4 regions of the Colwellia sp. 5_MG-2023 genome follow, and region 3 is predicted to be linked to each of the others. Evidence: predicted binding sites of a transcription regulator. Region 3 holds the regulator's gene; each other region holds the start of a gene.
What was found. Region 3 encodes LexA, which represses DNA repair genes until DNA is damaged. Its sites were predicted from a motif close to TACTGTATNNNNATACAGTA; they were not measured.
Positions count from the first base shown of each region.

Region 1: the regulator LexA is predicted to act here: its motif matches at 4,127-4,146, upstream of Q4496_RS11545 (DNA recombination protein RmuC).
Region 2: the regulator LexA is predicted to act here: its motif matches at 2,341-2,360, upstream of recA (recombinase RecA).
Region 4: the regulator LexA is predicted to act here: its motif matches at 4,931-4,950, upstream of Q4496_RS16305 (LexA family transcriptional regulator).

Region 1 covers NZ_JAUOPW010000016.1:22,880-30,737, forward strand. The annotation lists gene Q4496_RS11530 (ion transporter) at 1-581, opposite strand, end outside; gene Q4496_RS11535 (MBL fold metallo-hydrolase) at 583-1,239, opposite strand; gene Q4496_RS11540 (sodium-dependent transporter) at 1,408-2,748, shown strand; gene Q4496_RS11545 (DNA recombination protein RmuC) at 2,800-4,113, opposite strand; gene ybeD (DUF493 family protein YbeD) at 4,408-4,671, shown strand; gene lipB (lipoyl(octanoyl) transferase LipB) at 4,708-5,403, shown strand; gene lipA (lipoyl synthase) at 5,381-6,400, shown strand; gene Q4496_RS11565 (sodium:proton antiporter) at 6,446-7,720, shown strand.
Region 2 covers NZ_JAUOPW010000006.1:53,511-61,368, forward strand. The annotation lists gene metH (methionine synthase) at 1-21, opposite strand, end outside; gene metA (homoserine O-succinyltransferase) at 79-1,026, opposite strand; gene recA (recombinase RecA) at 1,251-2,291, opposite strand; gene mutS (DNA mismatch repair protein MutS) at 2,632-5,226, shown strand; gene Q4496_RS06695 (FlgO family outer membrane protein) at 5,481-6,158, opposite strand; gene Q4496_RS06700 (hypothetical protein) at 6,284-6,772, opposite strand; gene Q4496_RS06705 (carboxypeptidase-like regulatory domain-containing protein) at 6,833-7,858, opposite strand, start outside.
Region 3 covers NZ_JAUOPW010000013.1:93,243-101,100, forward strand. The annotation lists gene Q4496_RS10640 (hypothetical protein) at 1-330, opposite strand, end outside; gene Q4496_RS10645 (SURF1 family protein) at 332-1,123, opposite strand; gene Q4496_RS10650 (DUF2909 domain-containing protein) at 1,171-1,383, shown strand; gene Q4496_RS10655 (cytochrome c oxidase subunit 3) at 1,505-2,389, opposite strand; gene Q4496_RS10660 (cytochrome c oxidase assembly protein) at 2,437-2,994, opposite strand; gene ctaD (cytochrome c oxidase subunit I) at 2,997-4,586, opposite strand; gene coxB (cytochrome c oxidase subunit II) at 4,590-5,753, opposite strand; gene lexA (transcriptional repressor LexA) at 6,503-7,135, opposite strand.
Region 4 covers NZ_JAUOPW010000033.1:18,905-26,762, forward strand. The annotation lists gene Q4496_RS16290 (monovalent cation:proton antiporter-2 (CPA2) family protein) at 234-2,126, opposite strand; gene Q4496_RS16295 (SOS response-associated peptidase) at 2,660-3,226, opposite strand; gene Q4496_RS16300 (Y-family DNA polymerase) at 3,263-4,516, opposite strand; gene Q4496_RS16305 (LexA family transcriptional regulator) at 4,504-4,917, opposite strand; gene Q4496_RS16310 (septation protein IspZ) at 5,469-6,422, shown strand; gene Q4496_RS16315 (MarR family winged helix-turn-helix transcriptional regulator) at 7,021-7,401, opposite strand; gene Q4496_RS16320 (glutathione peroxidase) at 7,488-7,858, opposite strand, start outside.

The sequences.
Region 1 (7,858 bases), on a different contig from region 3:
TCATACATTACGTCAGTCCAATCTTCAAAGGTAGCAACTCGGAATAACGTCAACATAGAAATAGACACATCACCCCATAATGTTTCATTAATTTGATGAAAGTACATGCTTCCCACGGCGGCATAAATATAAAATATAACAAACATTAGTAAAGCGATGTAGCCCATACGAGGAATGGCTTTAAGCAACGAATTAATCAGTAACCTTAACTCTGGCACCATTGAAACTAAACGTAAAACCCTGAAAACTCTTAACAACCTAGCTAATAGTACGCCCGATCCGCCAAGTGGAATTAAACTTCCAATAACAATAAAGGTGTCGAATACATTCCAACCACTACGAAAAAATTGCTTTTTATCTTGATGAGCAAAAAAACGAATGGTTATTTCAATAACAAAAAAGATAGTAATACATAAATCTAATAGCGTCAGTACAGCCATCGCATTCGCGGATAAATTATGTGTTTTTGCGCCAATCAATAATGCAGATAGCAAAATAACGGCAATAACAACGCCCTGAAATAATTTACTCGAGTCTATTATCTTTAAACGTCGTTGAGCTCTAAAAATAAAACTGTTCATACTATCTATTCACTCCTACAGCTTTATCACTTACATATGGATTAGTACGTCGCTCTTGTCCAAACGTTCCCATTGGACCATGACCAGGAATAAATCGTACCTCATCACCTAATGGAAAAATATTATTTCTAATAGAGTTAATCAAAGTAGCCTTATCTCCACGAGGGAAATCTGTTCTACCTATGGATCCCTGAAATAACACATCGCCTACTTGCGCTAATTTAGATTCTCGATGAAAAAAAATAACATGCCCAGGTGTATGTCCAGGACAAAAATAAACTTCTAAGGTAATGTTACCAAAGGTCACTCTATCACCTTGATCTAAAAATCGATTAGGTATGAAAGATTCTGCATATGAAAAACCAAAGCGTTGCTTTTGTTCTTCAATCAAGTCAATCCAAAACTGGTCTTCTTTATGTGGTCCTTCAATTTCGACACCATAATGTGTAGCTAGTGCATGAGTTGCGCCAGCGTGATCAATATGAGCATGAGTTAAGAGTACTTTATTTAAGGTTAATTGGTGCTTATCAATGGCATCAATCACTTTATCAATGTCTCCTCCAGGATCAATCACAGCAGCTTGCTTGGTTTCATCACACCAAAATAGAGTACAGTTTTGCTGAAAAGGCGTTACAGGAATGATTTGATACTGAAGCATATTTGTTGGATCTCAACACTAATTCAAAATTTTGCAAATGATAGCATAAATTATTTTGTTGGAAAGTAGCATTAATCACCGACAAGGATGATTATCACTTCCCCTTAGCGCTCATACTAGGTAAGCTCACAAGTTAATATATGTATTACTCAAAACAATTTATATTCTATGTCGATTTCTAACACTTCTCGTGATTCATTTCATTCTCGTATTGGCTTTGTATTAGCTGCTGCTGGATCTGCCATTGGATTAGGCAATATATGGGGATTTCCTACTCAAGCCGCTAATAATGGTGGTGGTGCTTTTTTATTTGTTTATCTTATTGTTACTTTGCTATTAGCCTTACCAGCACTCTATGCTGAAGTCTATATTGGTAACCAAGCACAAAAAAATCCTGTCAGTGCACTTGCTCAAGCTTGTGGTAAACGTTTTAATAAACTAGGTAGAAAAGCCGGTATTATTGGCCTAGTCGGCGCAATGATGATGCTTAGCTTTTATAGTATTGTTGCCGGTTGGATGCTTGCTCATGCCTTAAGTGCTTTATTTGAACTGGTAGGTTTTTCTGATTTATCTACTTGGTTATCAACATCAAGTACATTACGTAATGTAATGTTCACGCCCGTTTTTATTTTATTAGGAGCAGCAATAATTCACCAAGGTGTTCATGCCGGCATAGAAAGATGGTCCAGTCGTTTAATGCCTTTATTACTTATGATGCTAATTGGTCTTATTATTTACATTCTACAGCAAGAAGGCGCTGCTGACGGTGTTGCTTTATATCTAATCCCTGACTTTTCACAAGTAACTAGCCCGACATTAATTATATCAGCCATGGGGCAAGCATTTTTCTCATTGTCAATTGGCGTAGGTGGCATGATGGTCTATGGCTCTTATATGAAAAAAGGTGAGAATATTGGCAAGTTAGTTGTCTCTATTGCCGCACTTGATACTTTTATCGCCTTTTTAGCCGGGTTACTTATTATTCCAGCTTTATTCGTTGCACAACATGCCGGACAAGATGTTTTTAACAATGGTCACTTAATTGGTGAAGGCCAGCTTATATTTCAAATTTTACCTTCGTTATTTTCATCTATGGGTACTACAGGCTTAATTGTTGCGTTTAGTTTCTTTACTTTATTATCTATTGCAGCACTAACTTCAACCATTTCAACAACGGAAGTACCTGTGTCGTATTTAGTGGAAGATAGAAAACTTAACCGTAATCACGCAACTTGGTTAGTTTCTGGTGCTGTTTTAGTTGCTAGTATGACATTAGTTGCCTTTTTTGATGTCTTATTCGGGTTAGTTGTACAAGCCCTTACAACTATTTTACAACCATTAATGTCGCTGTTTTATTTCATTGTTATTGGCTGGATTTGGAATAGAGGTAATAAAATCACCGACATTGCGGTATTAAACAGTAATATAAAGTTAAAGCTATTTGGCTTTTATTTACGTTATATTTGCCCTGTTCTACTATTAATTGTTTTTGTTAATGTCGCATTTTAATATAAAAAATTGCCCCCCCTTTAATCTGAGTTTTTAATAAAGTAGTAAGCACTAACTTTTTTTAATCAAAGGGGGCTCTGAATCTTGTAATTCGACCTGCTCGATTTTTTCAAATCGAGTAGAAATTTTATCTGCCGACGTATGAATTTGTTTCACATCTACAGCCGCTTGATCAATATGTTTTGCTAAATTAGCAAATCGACCTTTAAAACGGTCAAAATCTTTGGCTAAATCAGATAAATGCGCTTGAATAATATGAACCTGCTTTCGAGTTGCTTCATCTTTTAATACTGACCGTGCCGTGGTGAGTATTGCCATAAGTGTTGTAGGAGAAGCTAGCCAAACACGCTTTTTATTAGCATAATCAACTAAATCACTTTGGTGTCCGTGAATCTCAGCAAAAATAGCTTCTGCTGGAATAAACATAATTGCACCGTCAGCAGTTTCTTTATCAATTAAATATTTGTCACTAATATCGTTAATATGTTTTTTAATATCAACTTTAAATTGTCGTTGTGCGGCTTTACGATCTGACTCTGCTAATTCAAAGTCCATCATTTTACGATAACTTTCTAGTGGAAATTTAGCATCTACAACTACGTTTCCAGTAGGCTCAGGTAAAAACAATACACAATCGGCAATTTTTCCATTTGATAACGTGTGCTGAAGCTTAAAACTTTGCTCTGGTAGCACATTGCGAATTAAACCACTTAGTTGTACTTCACCAAATGCCCCTCTAGAGCGTTTATCATTTAACACCTCTTGTAAGCTAACCACATTGGTTGATAATTCGGTGATTTTTTTCTGTGCGTCATCAATCAAGGCTAAACGCTGCAAAATATCACTAAAGGTTTTAGTTGTTTTTTCAAAGCCCTCTGCAAGCCGCTTTTCTACTTGACCGCTAATTTCTTGTAAACGTTTATCGGTCGCATTCGTTAACACATCAATACGTTTAGTCATTTGCTCACTGCTTTGTATTAATGATTTGCTCAACTCTTCTCTATTAGCCTGCGTGGTTTTATTTAAATGACTAATTAGTTGATCCAACGTTTGATTTTGATTTTGACTTAACGTTTGATTAAGTTGATCTTTTTGACTTCCTAACTCTCTTAGTAACTTCAATCTAAGATCAGCCATCTGTTGGTCAAAAGCGCTAGACAACTGCAATTGTTGTTTGTCGAAAAGTTGTATAAGCGCGCTATTTTGTGAAGATGAAGCTAATTCAAGCATGGCACTTATTTGGGAAATTTGATGATTTTGTTTTAAATTTTGTCTAAAAACAAACAGTAACGATAAAAGCAAAACAATAAGTGTGAGATAAATAGCAAGCTCTGCAATTTCTGCTTGCTGCAAAAATAATAACATTAAAAACCTTGTGCACTGTAAATATAAACAGTCATTTAAGCATAAGTTTTACTTAGCTGCTAGTTATTTATATTGATCCTTTTTGGTATATCTTAAGTATTGAATAAAGCAGATCAGAATGAAGTCATGTTTGCAGTAAACAAGATATTACACATCGCTATAATAAAGCATAAACGCTAATAGCACTTTTACCTCAATTAATGATAAAATATTGCAATTATTATTAAGTAGCAAAGTAACAACGAATACAACTCAAGTTACTAATTGATCCTATTACCTTTTGTAGAGAAAAACATGAAAACCCATTTCGACGAATTATTAGATTTTCCCACAGTATTGAACTTTAAAGTAATGGGTGTTGCCTGTGACGAACTGCCCGATTTAATTATTGCAGAATTACAGAAGCATACTCCTGGTGACTATACCACTAGAATAACCCCAAGCTCTAAAGGCAATTATCATGCTGTATCTCTTCCGGTAAGAGTTACCAGTAAAGAACATATTGAAAAAATTTACGAAACGTTAAATGCAATAGAGCAAGTGCGTTACGTTTTATAAAAGTACAAAGTACTTTAACTTTCTGTGAGATTTGTCGTGTCCGACTCTACCGTAACAGTAAACAAAAATAACTTAATTGTTCGACAATTAAATACTATGGATTACAGTAAAGTTTGGCATGCTATGCAAAATTTTACTGATAATCGTGATGACCAAACAAGTGATGAACTTTGGCTGGTCGAGCATCCCCCAGTTTTCACACAAGGACAGGCAGGAAAAGAAGAACATTTGCTAATGCCTGGCGATATCGAAGTTGTCAAAGTTGACCGAGGTGGTCAAGTGACTTACCACGGCCCAGGACAGCAAGTTATTTATTTTATGATAAATTTACGCCGTAGAAAAATAGGCGTTAGGCAATTAGTCACGTTAATTGAAAACGGAATCGTTGCTTCACTTAACGACTTTGATATCAAAGCATATCCAAAGCCTGACGCACCGGGTGTCTACGTCAATGATAAAAAAATAGCTTCTCTTGGATTAAGGGTTAGAAAAGGTTGCTCTTTTCATGGCTTAGCACTCAATGTGAACATGGATCTATCACCTTTTTTACGTATAAACCCATGCGGTTATGCTGGCCTTGAAATGATCCAAACATCTGACATTGAAGGTCCACAAAACATGACTGATGCTTGTAATGCATTAGTTAAACATTTAATCGCTTTGTTAGAAACTGACGAAGTAAGTTACCAAACAGGATTACCGAGCAATTATGAGCAACAACATGCCAACTAGCGACAGCAAAATAATAGAAGTTAACACTGCGGTAAAAAAATCATCAAGAATGGCGCCTGGTACAAAGCTACGTGATGCTGATAAGTTAGCGCATATCCCTATCCAAGTTGTTAGTTCAACTAAAGAAACTATGCTGCGTAAGCCGAGTTGGTTACGTATTAAATTACCACGTTCAAGTGAACGTATCGATAGTATTAAAGCTAATTTACGTAAAAATAACCTTCATTCAGTCTGTGAAGAAGCCTCGTGTCCTAATTTATCGGAATGTTTTAACCACGGCACAGCAACCTTTATGATTTTGGGTGATATTTGCACACGTCGTTGCCCATTTTGTGATGTTGGTCACGGTCGCCCATTAGCACCTAATAGTGATGAGCCTAAGAAACTAGCTAATAGCCTTAAAGATATGGGCTTAAAATATGTCGTTATCACCTCTGTTGATAGAGATGACTTACGTGATGGCGGTGCTCAACAATTTGCTGATTGTGTAAAAGAAATCGGTGAGCAAGCGCCAGAGACTAAAGTTGAAATATTAGTACCTGATTTTCGCGGCAGAATGGACAAGGCACTCGAAATATTAAATCAGCACCCTCCTCATGTATTTAACCACAATATGGAAAATGTGCCACGTCTTTATACTAAAGTTCGTCCCGGCGCTAACTACCAGTGGTCTTTAGATCTGCTTAAACGTTTTGGTGAAGCTAATCCTACTGTTGCTACTAAATCTGGCTTAATGGTGGGTTTAGGTGAAACTAATGAAGAAATTTTAGCGGTTATGCAAGATTTACGTGATCACGGTGTAACCATGTTAACCATTGGACAATACCTACAACCAAGTAAAGATCATTTAGCCGTTGAGCGTTATGTGCATCCGGATGATTTTGCCATGTTTGAACGTGAAGCTAAAAAAATGGGTTTTGTTCATGCCGCATGTGGCCCACTGGTTCGCTCTTCATATCATGCTGATAAACAAGCAGCCGGTGAAGAAGTTAAATAAATATTAATTTAGACTTTTATCTTATAGCACCATAACGAGAACACTATGTCTGTCTACTATACGCTTTGCTTTCTTGCGGCGGCAGCGATGCTCATCGCCTTCATCAATAGTAAAATAGGTAAAATGCAAACGACTATTGCTATTACCGCAGGATCGATGATTTTGTCCTTATTGATACTATTTTTTGGTCAAAATGAATGGTTCAATCTAAAGCAAGTAGCAACTGAAACGATGACAAGTATCAACTTTGAAGATTTTTTACTTAAAGGGATACTCGGATTTCTATTGTTTGCTGGTGGGTTAGGCATTAAATTGCCTAACCTTAAAGATCAAAAATGGGAAATTACCGTATTAGCGTTAGGTGCAACACTTTTTTCTACCTTTTTCATCGGTTTTTCTCTCTATGCTATTTGTCAATTAATCGGTATTAATTTAGATTTGGTATATTGCCTATTATTCGGTTCATTGATTTCACCGACCGACCCTATTGCTGTGCTCGCCATCGTAAAAAAACTGTCGGCTCCTAAACGAATTGCCACTCAAATTGAAGGAGAATCACTCTTTAATGATGGTTTTGGGTTAGTTATTTTTGTCACGCTATTCACCATTGCTTTTGGTCAAGAAACACCTACATTAGGCAGTGTGTCGCTATTGTTTGCTCAAGAAGCGCTTGGTGGCATTATTTACGGATTTTTATTAGGTTTACTTTTTCATTATTTAATCAGTGCGACTAATGATCACTCCATGGAATTACTATTAACAATTGGCGTACCTACGGCTGGCTATGTATTTGCCGATATTATTCATGTATCAGGACCACTAGCAATGGTTGTATCGGGTATTATGATAGGTAACTGGACAAGATTTGTTGGCTTTTCAAAAGAAAGTGAGGAACATCTGGATCATTTTTGGGAACTAGTGGATGAGTTTTTAAACGGTGTACTATTCTTACTAATTGGTCTATCTATGCTGCTATTTAAATTTCATGCCGAAGATTGGATCTTAATGGCTATTGCCATTCCTTTAGTACTACTCGCACGCTACCTTAGTATTTTTACTTCTTATATTGGTTTTAAATGTTACCGTAGCTACAACCCTTGGTCAGTAAGGATACTCACTTGGGGTGGATTGAGAGGTGGTTTAGCATTAGCTATGGCACTTTCTATCCCGCCAGGTGTATTAGTTATTCCTGATAAACAAATAGATGTCAGAGAACTTATTATGGTGATGACATACTCTGTTGTTGTATTTTCTATTCTTATTCAAGGCTCAACAATTACATCCTTGATTGATAGAGCAAAGAAAGCTGAAAAAGAATAAAACTCGAAGATGTAGAAAGCACATACCACTGCTTTACTTTAAGTAGCTTTGTTGATAACACAGCAACATAATTAAACAGAGAGTTTTAGATAAAAATTAGCGATGAGCCTAGTTTAGAAGATTATAAAACTTAGTGCC
Region 2 (7,858 bases), on a different contig from region 3:
GAATGAAGGATGTTTTTTCATGGTGTATCGGTTTCCTATGGATAAATCTTTAAATCAAATTTGGGATATCTACAAAACTTAAATGACGGTATCTGGATGTATTGCTTTGATATTAGAAGCATCCAATTTATATGGGGTAATTTGATAAACATAATAATTAAGCCAATTAGTAAATAATAGACTACCATGACTTCGCCAAGAACCAATAGGAGGATTATTTTGGTTATCGTCTTTATAATAATTTTTAGGTATCGCCGTGCCACTATCATTTAAGCTATCACGTAAAAATTCTTCGTGTAAAGTAGAGGTATCATATTCAGGATGGCCTGTTAAATAAACTTGTTGCTTATTTTTACTCGCAGCTAAATAAACTCCAGCTTCTTCAGATTCTGCTAAGACTTTTATTTGTGAAATACTTTCATAATCTGATTTATCAATGTAGCCATAGCGAGAATGCGGCACATTAAAATTTTCATCAAAGCCACGCGTTAAAGGTTCTTTTTCATCAAGTGCTTTGTGATTAAAAATTCCCGATAATTTGTTTTTTCTTAAATGGCGATTCAAACCATAGTGATGGTACAGCGCGGCATGTGCAGCCCAACAAGAAAACATTGTTGAAGTAACATTTTTTTCTGCCCAATCAAAGACTTCACATATTTTATCCCAAAAAGTAACTTGTGAATAATCAAGTAAAGCTAACGGCGCTCCAGTAATAATTAAACCATCATATTGTTTATGTTTTACATCATCAAATAAATGGTAAAAGGTATCTAAATGCTCTGTTGGGGTATTTTTCGATTCATTGGCATTAATACGAATAAACTCTATATTTATTTGTAATGGAGTATTCGACAACATGCGCAGTATTTGCACTTCTGTTTCAATTTTATTTGGCATTAAATTCAAAATAGCGACTTGCATTGGGCGTATTTCTTGAGAAATGGCCCTATGTTCAGACATAACAAAAATATTTTCTTTATCTAACACTGATAATGCAGGTAATTGATCTGGAATTTTAATTGGCATAACGCACCTATGACGAAGAAAAAGCAAACAAAGTATAGAAAAACTATACTTACAATACTACTTAGATTGCTAGATATGTCAACATCTAAACGTTTAGATGGCTAAATAGATTAAACCTATATATTATCGTATTGAATTATATTAAATAAAAAAAAACCTTTGCTAAAGTAGCAAAGGTTTTATAGATAAATTCACTCAAACTAGATTGAGGTTACATAATAGTATTACTCTTCTACTATGTCTAAGCCTTCCGGTTCAACTTTCTTGGCATCAATATTCTTACTCAGAAATAGCTCTCTTAATTTAGCATCAACATCTTTCGCCATTTCTGGGTTTTCTTCAAGATACTTAGCGGCGTTTGCTTTACCTTGTCCAATACGCTCACCATTACAGCTATACCAAGCGCCAGCCTTTTCAACAAAACCGTTTTTAACACCTAAATCAATTAATTCACCTAAGCTGTTAATACCTAAACCATACAGTATTTGAAATTCAGCTTGTTTAAAAGGTGGAGCAATTTTATTTTTTACAACTTTGACACGCGTTTCATTACCAATAATTTCATCACCATTTTTAACCGCACCAATACGGCGTATATCTAATCGAACCGAGGCATAAAATTTAAGTGCATTACCACCAGTAGTTGTTTCAGGGCTACCGAACATAACACCAATTTTCATACGAATTTGGTTAATGAAGATAAGCATGGTATTAGATTTTTTCAAATTACCCGTTAACTTACGCATAGCTTGCGATAACATACGCGCTTGTAATCCCATATGTGAATCACCCATGTCACCTTCAATCTCAGCTTTAGGTGTAAGAGCAGCTACAGAGTCAACTACAATAACGTCGATAGCACCAGAGCGAGTTAACATATCAACAATTTCAAGTGCTTGCTCACCGGTATCAGGTTGTGAAATAAGTAATTCATCAATGTTAACACCAAGCTTCTCAGCATAAATAGGGTCAAGTGCATGCTCAGCATCAATAAAAGCACAAACTTTATTATTACGCTGCGCTTCAGCAATAACCTCTAAAGTTAATGTTGTTTTACCACTTGATTCTGGACCATAAACTTCAACAACTCTTCCCATAGGTAAACCACCGGCGCCTAGGGCAATATCTAGACCTAACGAACCAGTTGAAATAGTTTCTACATCCATTGTAGTATTGTCGCCAAGCTTCATTATTGAACCTTTACCAAATTGTCTTTCGATTTGGCCTAGGGCTGCTGCTAATGCTTTTTCTTTATCGTCTTTCATAATTTACTCCACTAATAACGTCTGGTACGTCGTTTTGATAGAGCAAGTATACTGTATGGTCGTACAGTATCAAGTTTTTTTATAATTTATTTTATTTAAATTAAAAAAAATAAAAACCTATACTTTTAACTTATTGATATAAAAGATTAAAAACAACATTAATAACTTTTGCATTTTTGACTTAAAAAAGTTACTAATTTGATTTACCACTGTTTACACAGTAGTTTTATAGCTAAGCTAAATTTAAAGTTTTTATAAAAATAATTCATAATTTTATTTGTTAAATATGGCATAATCCTCTTTCACCAACCTTATTGATTCTATGAGTTGCAGCATTTAAATGACCACAACAACGCAAGACCTTTCTTCACACACCCCTATGATGCGTCAATACCTAACAATAAAAGCAGAATTCCCTAATATTCTGATTTTTTATCGTATGGGTGATTTCTACGAACTATTCTTTGATGATGCAAAAAAAGCCGCTGACTTATTAGATATTTCATTGACAGCACGCGGTAAAACAGGCGGGAACGCTATTCCAATGGCAGGCGTTCCTTACCATGCGGTAGAAAATTATTTAGCTAAACTAGTTCAACTGGGAGAGTCCGTTGCTATATGTGAACAAATTGGTGACCCTGCAACAAGTAAAGGCCCAGTAGAACGTAAAGTAGTCAGAATTATAACGCCAGGTACAGTGAGTGATGAAGCGCTTTTATCTGATAGGCAAGACAACTTAATTGTTGCTATTACTGAAAATAACGCTAAGTCTAAAAAAGCTTCCGATCCAAGTTTCGGTTTAGCTTATTTAGATATGACTAGTGGCCGTTTTGTCATTACAGAGCCGCAAACAAGTGAACAATTACAGGCAGAATTACAACGCCTTTCACCTGCTGAATTACTTTACTCAGAAACGCTTTCATCACTGCAACATGTTGATCAATATAAAGGATTACGCCGACGTCCAGAATGGGAGTTTGATCTTGAAACATCAGTGGCTTTACTTAATAAGCAGTTTGGAACAAAAGAGCTAACTGGGTTTGGTGTTGATGATAAATTATTAGGTTTATCTGCTGCGGGGTGTTTATTTCAATACGTGAAAGATACACAACGAACCGCATTACCACATATTCGTGCAATAATTTGCGAATCTGCGACTTCGGGTGTCGTCCTTGATGCAGCAACAAGACGAAATTTAGAGCTAACACAAAACTTACAAGGTGGTGTGGATAATACTCTGGCTGCGATATTAGATTATGCTGCTACCCCTATGGGATCTCGTTTATTAAAACGTTGGTTACATTTTCCATTGCGTGATTTAAGTATTTTATCTGATAGACAAAATGCCATTGAACAAATAATTTCAACTGACTTACATATTGATGCAAAACCCATTTTAAAAGGCTTTGGTGATATTGAACGTATTGTCTCTCGCATAGCATTAGGCTCAGCAAGACCGCGTGACTTTGCTCGATTACGTAATACCTTACAATCTTTACCCGAACTACAAAACTACTTATCAGCAAGCGCCAATACTGGTTATGTAAACACATTAGCTAAATTAATGGCACCAATCCCTAGTATTCAAGAGCTACTGGAAAAAGCACTTGTCGATAATCCACCTGTCCTTATTCGAGATGGCGGTGTTATAGCACCTGGTTATCATGAAGAACTCGATGTCTTACGTGATTTAAGTGATGGTGCGACTGAGTTTCTAGCACAATTAGAACAAAGAGAAAAAGAACGTACTGGTATCCATTCTTTAAAAGTAGGCTATAACAAAGTTCATGGGTTCTTTATTGAAATGAGTAGAACGGCGGCAAATGACGTACCTGACGATTATATACGCCGCCAAACATTAAAAAATAATGAACGTTTTATTACTGAAGAATTAAAAGAGCATGAACATAAAGTACTAAGTGCTCAAGGTAAATTTTTAGCATTAGAGAAACGCCTTTACCAAGAATTATTCGATCTCGTACTACCTGAATTAGCAAGATTACAAACACTCAGTCAAGCTATTGCTGAATTTGACGTATTAACTAACTTTGCTGAGCGTTCTATTACCCTAAATTATGTAAAACCTACCTTAGTCAACGCTACTGGAATTGAAATAGATGCAGGTCGACATCCAGTAGTGGAACAAATGACTAATAACACCTTTATTGCTAACCCAATCCTATTAACAGAACAACGTAAGATGTTAATAATTACAGGCCCTAATATGGGCGGTAAGTCAACTTATATGCGTCAAACTGCATTAATTGTGTTACTTGCGCATATTGGCTGCTTTGTTCCAGCCAATTCAGCTAAAATTGGCTTAGTTGATAGAATATTTACCCGTATCGGTGCCTCTGATGATTTAGCGAGTGGTCGCTCAACTTTTATGGTTGAAATGACTGAAACCGCTAATATTCTTCATAATGCTACCGAGAAAAGCTTAGTTTTACTTGACGAAATTGGGCGTGGCACTAGTACTTATGATGGTCTTTCTTTAGCATGGGCTTGTGCTGAAATGTTAGCGTTAAAAACAAAAGCATTTACTTTATTTGCTACCCACTATTTCGAATTAACTTTACTTGCCCAAGAAATACCAACGCTAGCCAATGTACATTTAGATGCAATGGAGCATGACGATAGCATTATTTTCATGCATGCAGTGCAAGAAGGCCCGGCAAGTAAAAGCTTTGGTTTACAAGTTGCTCAACTTGCCGGAGTTCCTAAAATGGTTATCAAACGGGCTAAGCAAAGACTGGTCGAGTTAGAGAATCAGGAAGTTGCTTCTATTTTGCCTCCACAATCAGACAATTTTCAACAATTAGCCTTGGTCGCAGATGAACACCCTGCAATAGATACTTTACGTAATACTGATGTGAATGACTTATCGCCTAAACAAGCATTAGACTTGCTATTCGACTTAAAAACAAAGCTTTAATATATTGAAAAAGACTGAACTGCTGACTTATCTTCACTAAATGAGATAAGTCAGCAATCATATTTTTGTGATGACACAGGAATGTTGAAGCTAAACTTTACAGCTTTAATAGTGCACTGTCTAATATGGTTAGCACTTTAATAAATTAGAAGATTTTTATAGTAAACGATATTTATTAAACAGCGCTCATTGAACATTGCTTATTAAACAATACTTATTTTATAGCACGGTATAATAAGGCTAATTATTTTACGTTAGTTAGTAATCTCAATCCAAGATGCTTTATCATTTTCTTTATCAGCAGACTTCTCTACTTTCATATCATCTTCTACAAGGTTATCTTTAGATAACATTTCACCTATAGCCCATCGAGGAATAAAAGTCTGAGCTGTTGCAACAACCACATGAGATATCATACCGATCATTCGAGCATTAACAATAAAACCATCTTTTTGTTCCAATAAAGTACCTGTAACTACATAATCTATAATTTGATTGTCCGGTAATTCTTTCCAATCGCGGCTAAAAACAAAATCCCCTTCACTAGTAACTCTAAAAAAACCGGTCGTTTTAAAATCTACAACAATTAAACCATGACGTTGAAATTCATATATAAAACTCTCTGATATTAAATTTCCTAGCCAGCTAGTACTTTCTAAATCATTTAAATTAACAAAAGAAGCCATGGCAATAGGTGTTTTATGACTAACAAAAACACTGTTATCTAACATTTGAAAAGCTAGGCCTTGTACAATTGCATTTAAGCTATGATTTTCTAAATTTTCACTATCAATGGGTTTATGCTTAACCACTTTTGTCTTTTCTATTTTTTCTGGCTTTTCTGTTCTAAAAGTATGATAAAAATCATTCTGTGAAAATGACGTACAGGCAGTTAATAGCCCTATCAAAAGTAAACATACGTAAAATTTCATAACAATACCTAGTAAGTAAAAGTCAAAAACATAGCACTTTCTTTATGTTTCAGGTTCAGTTCAAATAAGTAATGCATAAAATGTGCCTTTAAATTAATTAACAGTAAAATAGCTTTATATAACAATTAAATCTCATTAAACTCAATACTGAAGTTTTCAGAATAAGTATTATTTGAATTTAATATACCGTTAATTCTGATCCTTCCGCCTAGGTTTATATCAATAATCCCTGATGTTTCGCTATTAATCGTTATACCGGTATCAGCGATTATTAATTTACTTTCTATATCATTCGTTACTTCACCATCAGGCACATAAATAATGCCACTGCCATTATCATTGTGTGACTTGACAGTAATGGCTATTTCAGTATGAGGGTCGGCATAAATACGGTACTTGCCTAATTGCCCTTCTTCAGAGATACAAATATTAGAGCCTATTACATTAGTGATTAATTTTGTGTCATAGGCCATGACACAACCACCAGAGATATAAATTAACGAACCAAAATTAATCCGACTCCTTTCAATAATATATGCATCAGCTTTAGTACTGCTGTGAAAAAAAGTGAAAAACAAGCCGAAAATGACTATCAGTGTTAATTTAATTTTCATAATACCTCCCTCTCCCCTTTGATATCATTGACAGTGTCAATACAGTAAAAGCCTTTACTTTTAATCACTTAATTTTTGCACATTAAAATAAGCATTATTGGATGTTACCCACCCGATTACATTATTAGTAGCCAATCGCGCTTTTGCTGTTTGATAGTCACTATAGGCTTGGCTAATTATACAGTATTTTTTCACCCCATTAATTTCCTTTTCAGCAATATATAATGGGATTGAACTATTGAACTGCTTAGCCGCAGCTAATGCATTTGCTCTATAATTGTGAGCAGCTAGCTGTATCACAAACTCTGTGCCTCTAGTATCATTATTGTCAACAATTTTTTCAGGAGTTAGGTTTCCATTTAAGCGAGTTAAATTATTATTTAACTCCTTCGCCTTAATCGATGATAACGTGCGAGTTAGCGCTTCTGGCAAGTGTTCTCTTTCTTGCATTTTAACTATGCTCTCAGTTCTTTCTATAGGCTTTATTGGAAGTTCATTTCGCTGCACGGGATTTATGGCTATGTAATCCCTGCGTTTGGGTGCAACAGGAAGTTTGTCAGGTTGAGAATAACGTTGTTGCACTTGAAAATTAGTACGAGCAGGTAAACTATAAATTTGTCGACTAAGCGGATCGTCTTTATCTAGCCAAACTTGTTGCCCTGAATTATTAACATTCAAGCGTAATAGTCGTAAATTTTGCGCTTTTCTTTGTCCATTACTATCTGAAAGTGTTAACTTTATATCATCAAGCTCAACAAACCCACCTTTACTACTCGTTGTAAATTCAAAACCAACATTGTTCGCAGTGAAGCCACTTTTATCTAAATACTCTGGTAGAATGGCAACTTGATAACGTCCTGGCTTAAGGTTTCTCGCTTCATAAAAGCCATCTTGATCTGTATTTACTTCTTTAACTATTTCACCAAAACTATTTTGTATATATAAAATCGCTCCTGCTAAAGGTCGATCTTCGTTTTCACTATTCGTTACATACACAAAACCTGAAATATCAGTAGTAATATAAAACGGGATATTAACATCAACATAAGCGCCCGGATGAGTATATATGACATAATCTTTCTGTAG
Region 3 (7,858 bases):
CATATATTTACCCAAAGCTACATAAGTATTATGAACAGACTCTAAAGTATGTTGACAGTTTTCCTCACAGTTCAATGGGAGGCTATAAAGAATTAGCCACTGATGTTCAAACGCTGAATTGTCGATTCCTAATTTATCAAGCGTTAGCTCCTCAGTTAACAAAGTCCCCTTATTCGTTACACTTTTTGCCAACCACTCGCCATCTAAAGCAAGTTTAGCCAATATAACGGGTAACAAAAAAACAACAATCATCAATAAAAAGCTTCGACGATTACTCTTTTTAATGGTTGCCTCTTGAACACCTGATACTTCATTGTGTACTGAATTCATATTATTTCGCCTTACTATTATTTTTATTATCACCCTTACTTATACTAAACTTAGCCCATAACATTAAAAGTAACCAAGCTATCGCCAAACTAAACCACTGAAAAGCATAAGCACGATGTTTTTCTGGTGGCATCACTATAGGTTGCCAATTTTTTTCAAAGCCTATTTTTTCACTTTCGTCTAAATAAATAACAAAAGGCAATAACTCTCGCTTGAGTAAAGCTGAAAACTTATCTAATTCAATTTGCTGCACTCTTAATGGCCAGCTTGCTTGAGAAAATACTTGCTCTACTAATTGAATACCTACTTCTATTAAACGAATATGCCCTTTAAATTTATATTGCCCACTCAAGGCTGATACATCCGGTATTTCTTGCCTATTTATTGATCCTTGTATCCAACCAAGACTTACCAATACTGCGTGTTTACTTGTTTCTGCTACTTGGTAGACCCGATACCCTAAACGCCCTTTACTCACTTGGTTATCTAATAAGAATACTTTTCCTTCATCAAAGCTTCCTTCGATATATACAGGGAAATCGTTGATTTTATTTAAAGAACTTCCATTATTTGAGAGGGTTAAAACCTGACTTAGTGAGATTGGTTTTTTAGCACTTAGTTTGTCAATCTGTGCTAATCGCTGCTCTTTTTCTAATGCCCTACTAATTTGCCAAAAGCCAAGCTTTACTAATGTTGAAAAAACGAGCACAGTAAAGACTAGCCAAAGTAAATTATGCTTACTAAAATAATTTGATCGCTTTTGATCAATACTTAAGGGTGTACTACTTGGCATCAAAAATAAAATCCTTACAACAAGTTAATACTTAGGATATTGAGTGTATGTTATTTAAAATTATTATTATCACACTTATGCTATTCATGGTTTACAACCTCTTTCGTGCTTTATTTATTATGAATAAAAAGCCCGATCCAAACCAACCTTCTATGACTAAATACATTGGCCGGAGATTAATGGTCTCGGTAGCGATAGTGATTTTAATACTAATAGGGTTACTCACCGGCCTAATTACACCAAACCCAAGACCTTATTAAAGTTAATATTTTTATAATTTTTGATAAATAAATTCGTTAGAGCAAAGCGAAGGCACGGAGTTGACGCCAATTAATGAGTACCTTCAATGCAGTTATTACGGATTTAGCAAAGTATTTAACATCACAAAATGTAGACGAATAGAAAAAGTAGTACCCACACTACGTCAACAAAATGCCAGTACCAACTTGTTGCCTGAAATGCAAAATGATTTTCAGGTGTAAAATGTCCTTTTAACACTCTAAAGAACATAACAATTAACATAATGCAGCCTAGTGTTACATGTAAACCATGAAACCCAGTTAACATGTAAAAGGTATTACCGTAGATCCCACTTGTTAAATACAGTTGCATTTCTTCAGAATAACCATGGGAATACTCTAAAACTTGTAGACTAATAAAGGTCAAACCTAAAATAATAGTAAATCCTAACCAAGCTTTTAGCTGTGGTCGCTTATTTTTTTCTAGCGCAACATGGGCAAAATGTGCGGTAATGGAAGAAGTTAATAATAGGATAGTATTAATTAATGGTAATCCATACCATCCCATAGCAGTAGTTTCGGTGCCTCCAGGTGTTTTAATTAATGGCCAACTAGCAGTAAACTCTGGCCATAAAACAGCCGCTGTTTCCGCATTATTTCCAGCACCATCTAACCACGGTATAGAAAAAGTACGTGCGTATAATAGTGCGCCAAAAAAGGCAGCGAAGAACATAACCTCAGAAAAAATAAACCAACTCATTCCTTGTCGAAATGAATTATCCATTTGACGACTGTACTTTCCAGCCATCGATTCATTAATAACATTACTAAACCAGCCAACTACCATATAAATGACTAAAGCAATTCCCGCTAGTAGCAAATAACCACCATAACCACTAACTTCATTTTTAATATCGGTAACATAATTAGCAGCCCCGACAGCAATCATAAATAATGCAACTGCACCTACAATTGGCCAATGGCTTTGTGATGGTACGTAATAACTTTCATATTCTTTGGTTGTCATTTTTATTACCTCTTTTACTCATAATATTTATAAGCGTGATAAATAGTTTATGAGTCTTTTTTTTCAGTAATATCATACAAAGTGTATGATAATGTCAGGGTGTGAATATCCACAGGCAAATCAATATCAACATAAAACTGTAAACCCATCTCGACTTCTTCACCACTTCTTAATGGTTGCCGCTCAAAACAAAAACACTCTATTTTTTGAAAATATCCAGCGGCTAAGCCTGGCGAAACAGAAGGAACAGCTTGCCCTGTAATATCATGATTCGCTTCATTTTTAGCAAAGAAATTAACGAATTTCATTTCACCTGGGTGTACAGAAATTTCATTAATTATAGGTTCGAATTGCCAAGGAATTCCTTTCGCCATTCGCGTAATAAATTGCACCTTTATTGTACGTGACGTATCAATACCATTATCAGAATAAACTACGGCTACATCATTGGTCTTACCGTTTAAGCCCGTAATATCACAAAAAACATCATACAAAGGTACAAGTGCAAACCCGAAACCAAACATAGCAAATACCATGAATACTAACTTTTTAATAACTTTACTGTTATTCGGTTTAACAAGTTTTTGCTCGGTATTATCGCTCATAACTAATCCACCTTAGGCGGCGTACTAAAGGTATGATATGGAGCTGGACTTGCCACGGTCCATTCTAATCCCTCAGCCCCATCCCATGGTTTAGCTGGGGCCTTATCTCCACCTCGAATACACTTAATAACAACGGCTAAGAAAATCAATTGTGATAAACCAAAAGCAAAACCACCAATGCTGACCCATTTATTAAAATCAGCAAATTGCAATGCATAATCCGGAATACGTCTAGGCATGCCAGCTAAACCTAAAAAGTGCATTGGGAAGAAGAGTAGATTGACTGAAATTAATGAACACCAGAAATGCCATTTAGAAAGGGAGTCGCTATACATATGCCCTGTCCACTTAGGTAACCAAAAATACGCTCCGGCATAAATAGAAAATAATGAGCCAGTTACAAGTACATAATGAAAATGCGCAACCACAAAGTAAGTATCGTGGTATTGAAAGTCTACGGGAGTTAATGCCAACATTAAGCCAGAAAACCCCCCAATTGTGAACAAAATCACAAAGGCAATTGAGAACAACATTGGTACCTCAAAAGTCATTGAACCACGCCACATTGTTGCGACCCAGTTAAATACTTTCACACCTGTGGGCACGGCAATCAGCATAGTACAATACATAAAGAACAGCTCACCAAATAAAGGCATTCCCGTGGTGAACATATGGTGCGCCCAAACAATGAATGACAACAGTGCAATTGAGCCAGTGGCATACACCATAGAGCTATAACCAAATAACTTTTTACGAGCAAAGGCAGGAATGATAGTTGAAACAATACCAAATGCCGGCAAAATCATAATATAAACTTCAGGGTGTCCAAAAAACCAAAAAATATGCTGGAACATTACAGGATCACCGCCCCCAGCAGCATTAAAGAAGCTAGTTCCGAAATAAGTATCGGTCAACACCATAGTAACAACACCCGCTAACACCGGCATAACAGCAATGAGTAAATAAGCCATTATGAAAAATGTCCAAACGAATAATGGCATTTTCATGTAAGTCATACCCGGTGCACGCATATTCATAATAGTCACAACAATATTAATTGCGCCCATAATTGAAGATACCCCCATAATATGAACAGCAAAAACAAAAAATGCCGTGCTCCCATTTGAATATGTTGTCGATAAAGGCGCATAAAATGTCCAACCAAAATTTGGCGCACCGCTTTCCATAAAAAATGAACTAAGCAGAATGGCAAATGCAAAAGGAAGAATCCAAAAACTCCAGTTATTCATTCGCGGTAATGCCATATCCGGCGCACCAATCATCATGGGCAACATCCAGTTAGCAAAACCGGTAAATGCTGGCATTATGGCACCAAAAACCATTATAAGACCATGAACAGTAGTTAACTGATTAAAAAAGTCTGGCTCTACTATTTGTAAACCTGGCTGAAATAATTCAGCACGGATCACCATAGCTAAAGCACCGCCAGTTAATAACATGATAAAAGAAAACCATAAGTAGAGAGTCCCTATATCTTTATGGTTTGTTGTATATAACCATCGCTTAATACCTTTCATTTTATGATCATGATGTGCATCATCAAGCGATTCATCTATTGTATGTGTCGTCATCTCTTACTCCTCGCTTACCGCTTTAACATCTGAGCTTTGTACTAAATCACCGGTTTCATTACCCCAAGCATTACGCTCGAATGTAGTAACCGCGGCGATTTCTTTTAAACTGAGTTGTTTCCCAAACGGAGGCATCATACCCTTGCCGTTAATGACTAAAGTTAAATGCTCTTCAATAGAGCCTTGAGTGGCAATAGCACTCCCTTTAAGTGCAGGAAATGTAGGAGGTAAGCCCAATCCTGTAGGCTGATGACATGCAGCACAATGAGCAAGATATACGGTTTCGCCAAGCTGCATTAGTTCTGCTTTACTCATAGAAGAGCTTAATGATGCCTTCTCTGCATTTTCAGCTTGAGCAGTCAATGCGTGTTGTTCATCCAACCATTTATCATAGTCTTCGCTAGATTTTACTTCGACTACAATCGGCATAAAACCATGATCTTTGCCGCAAAGCTCAGCACATTGACCGCGATAAACTCCAGGCTCATCAACATTTGTCCAAGCTTCATTTATAAAGCCGGGATTAGCATCTTGTTTAACAGCAAAAGCAGGAACCCACCAAGAATGAATAACATCATCAGAAGTAATTAAAAAGCGCACTTTTTTATTAGCAGGAATAACTAAAGGCTTGTCCACTTCAAGTAAGTAATCTTCTCCTTTTAGAGCACCATTACCACTAAAGCTACCGTCCTGATTTTCATACTGCTCGCGCGGGGTAGACAATACCGAGTAATATTCAATATTTTGATCAAAATATTTATAATGCCACTTCCACTGCGAGCCTGTAACTTGAATAGTGACATCGGAGTTATCATTATTTTCCATGTCAATTAAGGTACTAGTTGCCGGAACGGCCATTGCGATAAGAATAACGACAGGAATTGCCGTCCAGAGTATTTCTACTTTAGTGCTTTCATGAAAGTCAGCTGCTTTTGCTCCTTTTGATTTACGATGGAAGATCATAGACCAAAACATCGCTCCAAAAACAACAACCCCAATACCAGTACATATGTAGAGTGCTAGCATATGTAAATCATACACCTCCCTACTAACTGCCGTTACGCCTTTAGTCAAATTTAACTGTGAATCTGACCAAGCTGAACTGGAAAATAAGCTTAAACAAACAAGACAAATTTCCATCCACCAACGTTGATTACTTCTATTCACTCAACCTCTCCCCTATCAATATTTACTTCGTTTTAAATAAAATCGGTGTAATAATTCACCGTTTAAAACAACATATAAAAATAGAAAACAGAAAAGCAGCAATGTACATCAAAAATCATTTAACTGATGATCTGTTAATTTAGTTATTATTATTTTCTAATTAAGCACTTAATTTGAAATTTATTAAATTAACTGACGTGATATGACTAATTCAAATGACATAAGCGTAAATATTTAAGTTTAGCTATCGAATTAGCGCATTGACGTCTTTTTTATTCTTATTCAGTTTTTTGCTAGTTATAGCAATCTCACTAGCTATGTGATCATTTCTACTTGCTAAAATCACCAACTACATCATTATTTATTTAATAATTAGAACAACTAGTTATTGAAATAAATGCCTTGTATTTGGCTGTTTTTTCTACGTATAAAATTGTTCACTTAATTAATGAAATTGGTATTAATTTGTTCGATTCACCTTCTAGAATCGCTCAAAACTTAACCTAGGTCAAATTATAATTTAGATAAAAGCTAATATAATCAATAGAGTAACTACTCTAAGCTGTCTCTATAGCATGACTGGTATAGTCTAGGGGAATTTTGGCTATTGATATAATCAATAATTATTAATTGATTATTTAACAACCAAATTTGAGAGGTTTTTATTTAATAAAATAAAGCTAGTGAATATAACTAATAAAAATTGTCACTAAGGTATAGCAACAATTAAAAAATATAAAAAAGAAAACTTACATCCAATTGCCGTTACGAATAATACCAACAGCAAGCCCTTCAATGTAGAAATCTTGAGAACTAAGATCTACCTTGATAGGTTCAAAATCTTCATTTTCAGCTTGTAAATAGACGATATTACCATCACGTTTGAAGCGTTTTACTGTCACTTCATTTTCTACTCTAGCAACAATCACTTGACCATTTTGCACGTCAGTTGTTTGATGTACTGCTAATAGATCACCATCTAAAATACCAATATTTTTCATGCTTTCACCATTTACTCGTAACAAGTAATTAGCCACGGGGTGGAATAAACTACCACTCATTTGATAATGCTCTTCAACATGCTCTTCGGCTAAAATTGGCTCACCAGCAGCTACTCTACCAATAAGAGGAAGACCTTCTTCTTCAATAAACTGCTCAGATAACCGTATGCCACGAGATGTTCCTGGCAACATTTCAATATAACCTTTTTTTGCTAATGCTTTTAAATGTTCTTCTGCTGCATTGGCAGATTTAAAACCAAAAAAACTCGCTATTTCGGCTCTAGTAGGTGGCATTCCTGTTTCTTGAATTTTATCTTTAATCAAGTCAAATATTTGTTGTTGACGATTAGTTAACGGCTTTAATTCATTTGTTGCTAGCATTAGCTTTTCCTTTCTAGGTAAAGACCTGTATTTATTCACAACTGTCATTATATACAGCCAACTAATAAACGCAAGAGGTTACTAAGAACCTTAGGATCATATTCTTAGAATATGGACTTAAAATTATCAATATAATTAACGTGATAGGAGAATGAATCAGTTTAAAACCTGATCATTTACTTTAATGAACAGGCTTGATAAATACACATGCGTATTTATCAGTTTTATTTGAACAAAATAATTTTGGGAAAGCAGAAAACAAGTTAATCAATATTAATTGAGTGCCAATCCAGAAGAGAATGCGAGTAAGCATTTGATCTACAGTAATAAAAGATAGTGGCTCACTTAATTATAAAGTGAGCCACTAATCAAACTAAAAAACTAAACGGTAGCGACCACGGCTATCAGGCGTACCTAAAAAGGTAAGGAATGACGACGAATGTCGCCTGTTCTTATTAGGCGAATAAATTCGCCCCTACGGTGATGTCGATCACCTTCGCCTAACAATGTTTTTTGTTAGGGCGTATGTAGGGTGAATATAGGGGCGACTTCAGTCGCCTGTTCTTTTTATTAAGGCGAATAAATTCGCCTCTACGGTGATGTCGAGCACCTTCGCCTAATAATGTTCTTTGTTAAGGCGTATGTAGGGGCGACTTCAGTCGCCTGTTCTTATTAGGCGAATAAATTCGTCCCTACGGTGATGTCGGTCACCTTCGTCTAACA
Region 4 (7,858 bases), on a different contig from region 3:
TTAATATAAAATTAATGATTTTACTAGACTCTAACTGGCCTCAGAAAATAAAAAGTTAATGTCAGCTTTTGTCTAGCAGTTATTGTAAGTCGCAGAGTTTTACAAAGACTACTTCGTCAGAGCAGGGCCTTTAAAAACGTAATAGTGAACGTCTATTTATTACTTGGTTTCATCTGAAGTTAATACAGGTAATTTTTAAATACAGCTAAAGCTTACCTGTATTTTTTACGTACTTAATTAGAGGTATTCACCGGCGTTGTTGAAGTGCTTTCTTCTATGTCATCACAAGTGCTGCCGTTACTTTTACGGCAAGTATTTAACCTATCTTGTTCTGATTTATCGTTGTTTAATACTTGTTGTAAGTCTTCAGTGCGTTGCTTTACTGCGACCCCATAACTATGGTCATCGCCCCATAAATCAGCGAGTGCAGTTAATGATTCATTGTCATGTTTAGCAAATATTTCACCTGCTCGCTTGGCATCGGCCTGATCATTACCTAAGAGGGTGAGGGCTTCAACACCTAAGTTAAGCGCTGAATCAAAAGTTTCACGCTTAAATGTCTCAATACCAAGATGCATTAATTGGTAAGCATGGCGGCGATCAATTGCTCGTGCGACAATTTTTAGGTGAGGATAGTATTTTTTGGCCATTGTTGCTATTTGAAGTACTTTGTCAGCATCATCAATGGCGATAACCAATAATTGTGCTCCATTTGCACCAGAAGCGGTTAGTAAGTCTAAACGTGCAGCGTCACCATAAAAGACTTTATTACCAAAGCGCCTTAATAATTCTATTTGGCTAGGACTATGGTCAAGAATGGATAAGTGATATCCCTGTGCTGTTAATAAACGACCAATAACTTGACCAAAACGGCCGTAGCCGGCAATGATGACATTTTTAGTCGCTTCTATTTGTTCAGGCTTATCGAACGATTTTTGTGAGTTATCTTCGCGGTTGATAACTTTGTCATAAAACATCAATAACAAGGGAGCCATTAGCATTGATATAGCGACAACCAACGTGGTGAGTTTTGTTTGTTCTACGCTGAGAATTTGTAGTGTGCTGGTTAGTGATAACAATACAAAGGCAAATTCACCTCCTTGTGCTAACGCTAGAGTAAACAGTAATTGTTGTTTGCTTTTCATTTTAAATACGTAAGCAAGGATATATAAAACGAGCGCTTTAATGGCAATTAACCCAACGACAAAGAGCATAACATTACTAAACTGTGCTATTAATAACGGGAAATCAATTGATGCACCCACGGTAATAAAAAATAAGCCAAGTAATAGCCCTTTAAAAGGCTCGATATCAACTTCTAATTCGTGTCTAAATTCACTTTCTGCTAAGACAACACCGGCTAAAAATGTGCCTAAAGCAGAAGACAAACCAATTTTTTTCATAATGACAGCAATAACAATCACTAAAAACAAAGCGAAAAGGGTAAATAGCTCGCGTAAACGTGTCTCTGCTATGTAACGAAATAGTGGTGTCGAAATGTACTTGCCTGCAAATACTATTGCAGCAATGGTCGCTAGTGATATTAATACTTGTGCGTAAACAGGAAAGTGCTCTATTAAGTTTCCATGGCTTGAGGCAACGTCAACGTTACCTATTTGGGTAAAAGCGAGCAGTGGCAATAAAGCTAGAATTGGAATAACCGCTATATCTTGAAATAACAGTACAGAGAAAGCGTTTTGGCCGGCTTCTTGTTTTATCCAACCTTTTTCGGTTAAGGTTTGTAATACAATAGCAGTAGATGATAATGCCAGCATAAGCCCTATGGCTAATGAAGTTTCCCAGCGTAAATTTAATATAAAATAACCAATAGCAAAAAACAGTGCGCTAGTCAGTAAAACTTGTAATCCACCTAAACCCATAATGGAGTGTCTTAATTTCCATAGTCTTGAAGGTTGTAGCTCTAAACCGACTAAAAATAACATCATAACTACACCAAATTCTGCAAAATGCATCACGTCAGTTTGGTCGCCAACAAGTCCAAAAGCAAAAGGGCCAATAATAATGCCAGCAATGAGATAGCCAAGCACGGAGCCTAAGCCTAAACGTTTGGCAATGGGGACAGCGACTATGGCTGCGGCTAAATAGATGACTGCCATTTCTAACATAGGTTTCTCTTCTTATTGTTTTAACAAAAATTACGTATCAGTATTTTTATGATGATGTAATACCCCTAGCAAGCTCTGAGTGGGAACTAACTTAATGGACTTGGTATATACCTTCTCATAAAATAATGTGGTCACTTGTTATATGAAACGGGTATTATCTAGATATTTTTATTTTTACTATAAAGCATTAATTAAATAAACTTAGTGTTATAAAAAGTACACGAAATCATCACAGTAAAAAATGCGCTCTTGCATATTTTCATGAATGTAGAAGAAATTAATGTCATGTAAACTTTTATATAGTGTTTTAGGGACTACTTCAATTTGTATTAGGTTAGCTTTAGGATCTTAATGACCCAAATAACGCAAAGGTTTATGACTGGATATCTGAAAAAATCATTATACTCCGTAAAGTTGTTAACTGTAAAATTTGTAGCCTAATCTGTACCCGATAAAATCGAAGGCTCTATACTTATTTAGAAGAGAAGAGGGTAGGTGAAACTATGCCAATTAACAATAATTATGCTCTAGTTTTAATCCGTTCGTTGAATACTAATAACCCTATCTTCCACATGTTGTAATAATGGTTCAAGCTCATGAACTGGAGAATTGAACCAATAATCTTTATCTTTTGATAGTACTAAAACAGGCATACGTTTATGGTATTGACCACATTGAGTATTGGGCTGAGTGGTTAACGTGACTAGCTCAGTATGCTCACGTTGAAATAATATACCAGCCATATATAAGGGCATTTTATTCGCGTGTTCAAATAAATATTTAACCTTTTTGCCATCTTCTGTTCTCCATTCAAACCAACCGTTGCAAGGCACTAAACACCTCTGGTTTTGGAATGCTTCCTTAAAAGTTGGCTTGATCGCTACCGTTTCAGATTGAGCATTAATAATTAATTTTTTTGACCAGTTAGGCTGAATACCCCATAAGGCATTTACTTGTTGATAGCTTGATCCACTATGAACTATTGTGGCTACCGATTGGCTTGGACGCAAATCAGCATTCGTTTCTACGCTGTAATGCGTATTAAATAGCTCGCTCACTATTGGTGTTAAATTGTTGTTTACACTAAACCGACCACACATACTGACCTCAACATTCTTATTTTAACCAAAACGCTATTAACATAGTATTTTAGGGATATCTGACCATTTACTGGTGTAACTGGGTGAGAGAAAGTTACGTTTCATTGCCCATTTATCATTTTTCTCCGCAACAGCTACTTCAACGGTTCCTCGACCATAACGATGATTTACTTGGTCATAGCACTTCATTAATGGTGGATTATTTATACCTAGCGTAAATAAATCTTGTTGCTGAAATTGGCTGTTTTCTAATGCAATACCACCTACGCCACAGCGATAAAACGCTACGCCTTGTGTATAAATATTATCAAATACGAAAGAAATAGCACCCACGACTTTTAAAGTGTTGTCCGTAGCGACAGGAAATTCATAAACAAAGGACTTCTTATAATAGTTATCGTCATGTGGCGAGCTTGATGCAAAGATAACTAACCGTTTAATTAAAGACCCTTGCCTTCTTACTTTTGTTACGACAATACTCGCATGACTTGCTAGTGCAGCTTTAAGTACATGCTCATCAGTAACTCGCTGCCCAAAGCTGCGGGTAGAAAATATCTCTTGTTTATCTTGCCCTATTTCATCCCATTGTAAACACGGCATGCCATTTAATTCATTTACGGTGCGTTCAACGGCTACACTAAATTGGCTACGCATTACTTTAGCTGATTGATTGGCTAAATCCCAACCAGTTTTAAGCCCTAATAAACTTAACCGCCTACCAAGCTTGTTACCAATACCCCATACATCCGTGAGTGACATACGAGAGAGTATATCTTTACGAGAGTTAGCATCGTCAATAACAGCAACACCATCAAAGCCCGATAATTTTTTTGACGCATGGTTAGCCGCTTTAGCTAGTGTTAGCGTTGATCCAAAGCCAACACCAACAGGTAAGCGTGTCTCCCGCCAAACAGCCTTACGTATTACATGCCCGTATTGGTGCCAATCATCGATACAGCTAAAGTTTTTGAAATGTAAAAAAGACTCATCGATAGAATAAATGTAGTGATTATCAGAAAATCGAGCGATAACGTTCATCATTCGCTCACTTAAATCCGCATAAAGTTCATAGTTTGAAGAGCGAACAACAACGTTATGCTTTTCTAAAAAATCTTTAATTTTAAAATAAGGTATGAACTTAGGTACACCAAGCTGCCGTGCCAAAGGACAAACGGCACAGATACAGCCATCGTTATTAGTTAAGACGACAACAGGTTTATGTCTGATGCTCGGATCAAATACTTTTTCCGCACGAGCATAGAATGAAACGGCATCAACTAAGCCAAACATGATAATAATGTGGGTAATTTCTTATGCAATCTAAAAGATACTGTTACTACACCTTCTATCTGAAAATCATCTGATGCTGTTATTTTAATGGCTTTATGTTCATCGGATGCAGATAATAAAAGTGCCTTATCCGTATCAATAATTTTGCATACAAAGCATCCGTTAAAGTTAGCAACAATAACAGCGCCATTACTTATATGTTCAGCTCTATCAACAACAAGAACATCGCCATTAAATATTCCCCTTCCTTCCATTGATCTACCATTAGCCAAGCCAAAAAATGTCGCATTAGGGTGTTGAAGTAATAACTCCTCTAAAGATAAATTTAATTCTTTATATTCTGCAGCAGGAGACTCAAAACTTGATACACCTGCTTCAATATAAATAGGTATTATTTTCATAAATAAATCACTTTACTGTTTATTTGTACAGTATATCGATTTATTTAAATATATAAAGGTAAATATATCAATTATAACTCGCCTAAAGTGCATAGTTATCTGGTAATCAGTCTCTCACCATATTGTTTAGATTCTACTATTATTGAATCTTACAAAATAAGTAGTTGAAAAATCTGTTTATTTAAATTTTAGCGACTGAGACTATTAATTCTTATATAAAAAGAATAGAAACGTTAACAACAGCAAACCAAGATAAGAGCAAGTATCATTGAATTTCATAATGGATATTACTGGTACTTTTCAGTAATATCCAAGGTATCGCAATAATTTTAAATATATGTTTCCTAACAGTTTGTAATTATGGGATATTAATAGCAATTAAAGGAAAGTTTTCTGTCGAAGATGGGGAGCTGATTTATAAAGAATTAAAAAGACCGCTAAGTATATAGAAGAGCTTACTTCTTTCTGTCAAAATTTTTGGTCAAATATATATTTGAATGACGTTAGCGAAGTTATAAATTTAGAAAATATTAAAAATAGGAATAATCAGGATGACTATGCGTTTATGGACTTTTAAAAGACCTTTTCACTATGACGGTAACAATTATGAAGTGAGATACTCTTTTTCACTTAAAACTTATACGTCAGAGCTTTTTTATAATGGAACACTCGTAGACAAATGCTCTCATTTATTTGATGGTGATTTCAAAGTGGTTGTGCATAAGTTTCAACCTACCAACCAAGCCAATAATCAAACCAATAATCAAGCTAAAGAATTACAGGTTTCAGTTGGCTACTTTAGTTGGTTGAATGTTGGTATCGAAGTTAGGGAAGGTAGCAGCTTAATTTACGAAAGTCACCCAGGCAAAGACATTCACTTTGCAACTAATAAACTTAAAAATTTAGGTGTTTCTCACAATTCAATAGAGGCAAATGATCAAAGAAAGCTTCAAAGTGAAAAATGGCAAAAAAACAAACCTTCTATTTTCGCTGATATAGGCACTGGCGCTGCATTTTTTATCGTAGCAAAAGTAACAGGAGACTTAACTATAGCAGCATTTACGGGCGTTGTTTTAGGGTTAGCACTCGTGGTTGCCCAACGCTTTGTAAAAGTCGACTTACTAGGTGGATTCGCAGTATTTGGAACGATAATGCTTTTAATATCAGCAATATTCTCCATCGCCTTTCAAAGTGAGTATTTAGTTCAACTCAAGGGGACGTTTATGGGATTACTCAGTGCATCAGCCCTTATAATAGACGGAGTGTTTAATAAAGGTGGTTACTTTGGAACCCGTTTTGAGAGGTACTTAAATTCCCCTATTCAACATAGATACTTTGTCCTAGGTTTAGCATTGATTGGTCTATGTATGGCAGGATTGAATTATAGTGTTGCAAGTCAACTAACCGAAGATCAGTGGCTCACCTATGACACCTTTGTTGAAACACCGATTTATCTCGTGATGTTTTTTATTCTCGTTTGGCGTGCAGGAAAAAAGCTAGCCTAGGACGCGAAAATGAAATAAACGAATGTTAAACGTCGATATTTGTGTGGTATTTATTACCTCTTAATTTATATTTGGAAATTTCATACAAATAAATATGGGTAACCAAGCTATCGTATCTATTAAATGGATAATACTATTACCTCCAATTTAACTAACCCTAGCATTATCACTCAACATGAAATGACTATGGATATGATCACTTTAGTAATACAAAATAAAGTATTGAAATTCGGGTTTCATTAGAGAATAACATTTTAAATATTAAGGAAAATATCATGATAAACTCAATGAAAGCTCTGACTAAGTACTTAACCTGAACTCGGTTTAAGATGTTTTTAATCCATTGAAATAGTTACTAATAAAATTTAACGATGAAGCAAGTAAAAGTAGCTGTTAGAGAAGAATATATTAAGCCGATCTCAGGTTATTTAGCAATATCAGCTTCTGCCATAAATAATTCATAGGTTACGGCAATAAATCCGATTTAACTCTTTTCAACTTGAAGCTTTAATATCATCTACTTTTGTAGAGCTTAATGCAGCCATAAACGATAATTATTTCCTACAACCACGTTAAGAAGTTAATATGGTTGTAGGAATTATTTGGTATTCATATTCGCTAATAAATTATCGAGTTGTTTATTCATTGCTTGTAACGCTTGTACCGACATTCCTGTTACAGAAAACATTTGCGTAGGAATGTTTTTAGCTTGCATTTTTAATTCACAGCCAATGTTAGTCAGCTTTATTTCAACACTGCGTTCATCTGCTTTATTACGAACGCGTGTCACTAGATTTTGCTTCTCTAAGCGTTTTAATAATGGTGACAAGGTACCAGAGTCTAAATCAAGTTTTTCACCTAACTGCTTAACTGAAGTGGTTGCTTTAGTATTATTAGTTTCCCATAAAACTAACATCACTAAATACTGCGAGTATGTTAGTCCTAGCTTTTTTAATACTGGACTATAATGGCGGTTCATTAGTTTGCTCAGGCTATAAAGCCGAAAGCAAAATTGATTTTCTAGTTTTAAACTTTCATCTTCATTCATAGATACTTACCTAGGGTTTATAGAAGCTTTTCAATGTCAGATTCTATTGCTGCAGGTTTAGTTGTTGGTGCATAACGTTTAATTACTTTGCCTTCTTTATTAACTAAAAACTTAGTGAAATTCCATTTGATACGCTTAGAGCCTAGTACGCCTGGTGCTTCAGATTTTAAAAAGTTAAATAGTGGGTGAGTATTATCGCCATTCACATCAATTTTGCTAAATAAAGGAAATTTAATATTAAAACGTAAATCACAAAACTGCTTTATTGCTTCATTATCGCCTTTTTCTTGCTGCTTAAATTGGTTACAAGGAAAGGCAAGTACTTCTAAACCTTGGCTTTGGTGCTTTTGATAAAGATTTTGTAAGCCTTCATATTGTGGGGTAAACC